Linked DNA regions of Puniceibacterium sp. IMCC21224. The protein of the gene in region 1 binds, or shares a complex with, the protein of each later gene. Links are inferred from orthologs where the notes say so. Each region holds a gene or a part of one and is shown in the gene's direction. Other genes may lie near its edges.

What was found. Proteins that work in one complex are often made in the same cells at the same time.
Region 2: the proteins of clpA (region 1) and clpS are in contact, whole or in part, in a solved structure (PDB 1LZW), measured with the Escherichia coli proteins. The link is inferred for Puniceibacterium sp. IMCC21224 from one-to-one orthologs.

Annotation. Positions count from the first base shown.
Region 1 is NZ_LDPY01000001.1:1,511,207-1,514,242, reverse strand. It holds clpA (ATP-dependent Clp protease ATP-binding subunit ClpA), read left to right. Parts: upstream 1-369; coding sequence 370-2,703; downstream 2,704-3,036. Other genes in the region: IMCC21224_RS06930 (M23 family metallopeptidase), read left to right, coding at 2,715-3,036; gloB (hydroxyacylglutathione hydrolase), read left to right, coding at 1-213. UniProt on the Escherichia coli protein: ATP-dependent specificity component of the ClpAP protease. It directs the protease to specific substrates. It has unfoldase activity. The primary function of the ClpA-ClpP complex appears to be the degradation of unfolded or abnormal proteins.
Region 2 is NZ_LDPY01000001.1:1,719,917-1,722,650, reverse strand. It holds clpS (ATP-dependent Clp protease adapter ClpS), read left to right. Parts: upstream 1-1,054; coding sequence 1,055-1,414; downstream 1,415-2,734. Other genes in the region: IMCC21224_RS07890 (SDR family NAD(P)-dependent oxidoreductase), read left to right, coding at 2,488-2,734; IMCC21224_RS07895 (class I SAM-dependent methyltransferase), read left to right, coding at 1,442-2,434; IMCC21224_RS07905 (HAD family hydrolase), read right to left, coding at 262-960. UniProt on the Escherichia coli protein: Involved in the modulation of the specificity of the ClpAP-mediated ATP-dependent protein degradation.

The DNA of each region.
Region 1 (3,036 bases):
TCGGAAAACGCTGCGCTTAAATATCGTTGCGATGCAATCGCCAAAGCTCGTGCCGAAGGTATCCCGACCGTCCCCTCGGTTCTGTCGGACGAGCTGGCCACAAACCCCTTCCTGCGCGCCGCCCAGCCTTCGGTGAAAGAGGCTGTTGGTATGCCGGACGCCACCGATGCCGCCGTCTTTGCCGAAATTCGCCAGCGCAAGGACCGTTTCTAGTGCAAATTCACCTCATGTTACGGGCTCGTGTGACAAAGTGAGATGCGCAGACACAGAAAAAACTTGAAGCTCGGTCAATATAGACCAAACTTTAAACGTAAGAGGCCAGTCTGGACCGATGCCTCGGTCTGACACAGATAAGAAGGAGCACCAAACGTGCCTTCATTCTCGAACACACTTGAGCAGTCCATTCACGCGGCGCTGGCGCTGGCCAACTCGCGATCTCACGAATTTGCAACGCTGGAGCATCTGCTGCTCGCGCTTGTCGATGAACCCGATGCCGTGCAGGTGATGAAGGCCTGTAGCGTTGACACCGAGGAACTGCGCACCACTCTGGTCGAGTTCATCGATGAGGATCTGTCCAATCTGGTGACAGATATAGAAGGCTCCGAAGCGGTGCCGACTGCGGCGTTCCAGCGGGTCATTCAGCGCGCGGCGATCCATGTCCAAAGCTCGGGGCGGACCGAAGTGACCGGCGCCAACGTTCTGGTCGCGATCTTTGCCGAACGCGAAAGCAACGCAGCCTATTTCCTGCAAGAACAGGAAATGACGCGCTACGATGCGGTCAATTTCATTGCCCATGGCGTCGCCAAGAACCCGGCCTATGGCGAAAGTCGCCCAATCACTGGCGCCTCTGACGCCGAAGAGGATTCGCACACCTCCGAAACCTCATCGGGGGGCGGCGAACAAAAAGAATCGGCGCTGGCAAAATATTGCGTCGATTTGAACGCCAAGTCGCGCAAGGGCGATATCGATCCGTTGATCGGCCGCGCCACTGAAGTTGAGCGCTGCATTCAGGTGCTTTGCCGCCGCCGCAAGAACAATCCCCTGCTGGTGGGTGATCCGGGCGTCGGCAAGACGGCGATTGCCGAAGGGCTGGCGCGTAAAATCGTCAATGGCGAAGTGCCTGAGGTATTGTCAAAAACCACGATCTATTCGCTCGACATGGGGGCGCTGCTGGCCGGCACCCGCTATCGTGGTGATTTCGAGGAACGGCTGAAGGCTGTTGTGACCGAACTGGAAGATCACCCCGATGCCGTGCTGTTTATCGACGAGATCCACACAGTGATTGGTGCGGGTGCCACATCCGGCGGCGCGATGGATGCGTCGAATCTTCTGAAACCCGCACTTCAGGGTGGCAAGCTGCGCACCATGGGCTCGACCACCTACAAGGAGTTCCGCCAGCATTTCGAAAAGGATCGCGCCCTTGCCCGCCGGTTCCAAAAGATCGACGTCAACGAACCGACCGTCGAAGACACGGTCAAGATCCTCAAGGGCCTGAAGCCCTATTTCGAGGAGCATCACGGCGTGAAATACACTGCTGACGCAGTAAAAACCGCGGTCGAGCTGTCGGCCCGCTATATTAACGACCGCAAGCTACCGGACAAAGCCATTGATGTAATCGACGAAGCCGGTGCCGCCCAGCATCTGCTGCCCGACAGCAAACGCCGCAAGACCATCGGCACCAAGGAAATCGAGGACGTTGTGGCCAAGATCGCCCGCATCCCGCCGAAAAACGTCTCAAAGAACGATGCCGAGGTACTCAAGGATCTTGAGGCATCGCTCAAACGGGTCGTGTTCGGTCAGGACAATGCCATCACGGCCTTGTCGTCAGCGATCAAGCTCGCGCGCGCCGGTCTGCGTGAACCGGAAAAGCCCATTGGCAATTACCTGTTTGCCGGGCCGACAGGCGTCGGCAAGACCGAGGTGGCGAAACAGCTGGCGGATACCTTAGGTGTGCAACTGCTGCGCTTTGACATGTCCGAATACATGGAAAAACATGCGGTATCCCGTCTGATAGGCGCGCCTCCGGGATATGTCGGGTTTGATCAGGGTGGGCAGCTAACCGACGGTGTTGATCAGCATCCGCATTGTGTGTTGCTGCTGGATGAGATGGAAAAGGCCCATCCGGATGTCTACAACATCCTGTTGCAAGTGATGGATCACGGCTCGCTCACGGATCATAACGGCCGCACAGTGGATTTCCGCAATGTGATCCTGATTATGACGTCGAACGCCGGCGCGATGGAGCAGGCGCAAGCAGCCATCGGATTTGGGCGCGACCGCCGCGAGGGCGAAGATACTGCCGCGATCGAACGGACGTTCACGCCGGAATTCCGCAACCGTCTGGATGCAGTCATCAGCTTCCAGCCACTGCCGAAATCGGTGATCATGCAGGTGGTCGAAAAGTTCGTGCTGCAACTCGAGGCACAGCTGATGGACCGCAACGTGACGATCGAACTCAGCACCGCTGCGGCAGAATGGCTCGCCGACAAGGGGTACGACAGCAAGATGGGCGCACGTCCACTGGGCCGCGTGATTCAGGAACACATCAAGAAACCGCTGGCAGAAGAATTGCTCTTTGGTCAGTTGATGAAGGGCGGATTGGTCAAGGTCGGCGTGCGCGACGGCAAAATCGTTCTCGACCTCGAAGGACCGCAGAGTCCCCGCCTCTCGGGAAACAAGCCGCCGCTGCTGACCGCCGAGTGATGTTCGGCGTGATGCAAGGGCCCGCCAAAGCTCTGCTGGCGACCTTGATCCTGACAGCCTCCGCCGCGCCCACCGCGGCGGAGGCTCCCTTTCTATCGTTGCCGCTGGACTGCACACTGGGGCAGACCTGCTTTATCGAGGATTACGTGGATGCCGACCCTGGCATCGCACAACATGACTATACCTGCGGACTGAAATCCCGCGATGGGCACCGCGGCACTGATATCGCCCTGCTGTCGGACGACGCGATGGACCGCGGCACCGCAGTCTTGGCCGCAGCCGATGGGGTGGTCGAAGCGGTGCGCGATGGTGTTCCGGACCGCCCCTACAGCG
Region 2 (2,734 bases), 210 kb from region 1 along the record:
CCGGCTTTGAACGCCGTCCCGTCACGATTCTACTGCCTTCTGCCTCGTGCCCCCGATTTTTCGGTGGGCTTATTTTCTGCTTGATTGATTCCAGCGTAGCACACGAACTGTGTTCGATAAACCCTCTTGAACACTCGGTTTTTCAGTTTTTCGATTCGCCGAAAAACAACATCTAGCGGAAAGAAATGCTGCACACGCAACACCGGCTATTGTGGCAAGAATAAGGCAGATCCTGGCAAGCGTGGCTACTCGCGACCCATTTCATCCGATTTCGGCCACGAGGTCTGGCAATCCACCTAAATCGGGAATCGCCCGGAATCTCCTGTCCTCGGGCGCATCGGCATGCTCCAAGTCCCACGCCAAGTCATGCGGAACAAAGACTCCCCAGCTTCCGGCGTCGATTGCGGGAACCACATCCGACTTCATCGAGTTGCCAACCATCATCGCCCGCTCTGCGCCCCCGCTGGTGCCGCCAAAGATCCGCGCGTAAGTCTGCGGCCGTTTGTCCGACACGATCTCGACCCTGGCGAAAAAGTCGCCTAACCCTGATTGTGCCAGTTTACGTTCCTGATGCAGCAGATCGCCTTTCGTGATCAAAATGAGGTGGTGGCTCGATGCCAACCCCGCGACGGTTTCCTTAACATGCGGAAACAAATCGATCGGATGCGCCAGCATCTCGCGTCCCATTGCAAGAAGCTCGCTCAGAACCGGGCCGGGCACCGTGCCGCCGCTGACCTCGACCGCGGTTTCGATCATCGACAGAACAAAACCTTTGACCCCAAAGCCATAGCTGCCCAGATTGCGCCGTTCAGCCGCCAGTAATCGCGCATCCAGCAGATCGCGGTCGCCGTGTTGGGCCAGCAAGTCCGCGAATCGTTCCTGCGTCAGCTTGAAAAACCGCTCATTGTGCCAAAGCGTGTCATCCGCATCGAGGCCAATTGTCTCAAGATTCGGCACCATTCGCTCCTCTGGCGGCAACCCGCCCCTTTTCACCTTGGGATCAGTGGCTATATACACCCTCCCATGCCGCAATCAAAAAGCGTATAAACCCGATATGAGCTCTGGCGTTTCCGTCCTGACCCAACAGACCACCGGCGCAGCCAAACCGCCCGGCGACGCGGAAGATGTGGGCGTTGTGGTTGATTCCAAACCAAAAACCAAGCGCCCGCCACTGTATAAGGTAATGTTGCTGAACGATGATTACACTCCGATGGAGTTTGTCGTGCACGTATTGGAGCGATTCTTTGGCAAGACTCACGCTCAGGCGTTCGAGATCATGCTGACGGTGCATAAAAAGGGGGTCGCCGTGGTAGGTGTCTACAGCCACGAGATCGCCGAGACCAAGGTAGGACAAGTGATGGATTTCGCCCGCAGGCATCAGCATCCGCTGCAATGCACCATGGAAAAGGAATGATCCGCCCCCACGTGCGGACGCTCTGACATGGCTTCATCCAGATTGAACACAGCACTTGGCCCGGATGGGTTGATACTGCCCGCAACGGGAAAAATCGCGCTGTTTGAACCACCCGCCGATACGGATCTGTCGGATCTGCCGTTAGACCGCTGTCAGGTGATTCAATCCTTTCGCTCGGATGCGGATGCGCTTGCGGCCCGCGGATTTGACTGTGTGACCGCGCCGGACGGGCTATATGCAGCTGCAATCGTATTCCTGCCACGGGTGCGCGAACTGAGTCAGGCGCAGATTGCCGCTGCCTGCGCCGCCGCACCCGATGGCCCCGTGCTGGTCGATGGACAAAAAACGGATGGCGTCGACTCCATGCTCAGGCATATCCGCGCACGCGTGCCGGTGGATGGCCATATTTCCAAGGCCCACGGAAAGGCGTTCTGGTTTGCCAGCAGCCCGGCGTTTGCGGACTGGACCAGTGCGGGAATAACCACAAATGCGGCGGGCTATCTGACCGCGCCCGGCGTGTTCTCTGCCGATGACATAGACCCGGCCTCGGCCCTGCTGGCGGCGACCCTGCCCGCACGGCTGGGGTCTGGGGTGGCCGATCTGGGGGCGGGCTGGGGCTATCTCTCGGCGCAGATCCTGAGCAGACCCGAGGTCACCACCCTGCATGTCGTCGAGGCGGATCACACCGCACTGACCTGTGCCCGCGCCAATGTCACCGACCCGCGCGCACATTTCTATTGGGAGGATGCCACCCGCTGGCTGTCGCGCGAACTCGTGGACAGCGTGGTGATGAACCCGCCATTCCATGTGTCACGCAAGGCCGATCCCGGTCTGGGTCAGGCTTTTATCGCGGCGGCTGCACGGGCGATGAAACCCTCGGGCAGTCTGTGGATGGTCGCGAATCGGCACCTGCCCTACGAATCCGCCCTTAGCTCGATCTTTGCGCAAGTGACTGAGGTTGGCGGCGATTCACGTTTCAAGATCCTGCATGCGCAACGCCCCGCTCGCACCCGGCGCTGATCCGGGCTAGGGTCGCTCTTGCGCGCACTCTGCAACAGCCAAAGGCCTCGTTCATGTCCTATTCCCTCGACGGCAAGACTGCCATCGTCACAGGTGCTGCCAATGGCGTCGGTCTCGCCATTGCGCGCCACTTTGCCCAAAAGGGTGCCAACGTCATGTTCGCCGATATGGACGAGGCGCGACTGGCCAAGGAACTGGGCGAAACGCCCGAAGAAAGCACAATGCGCTATTTCGCAGGCGATTTGCGGGAACGGCTGACGCTGGCGAACCTGCTGTCTGCGACGCTCGATGCGTTTGATC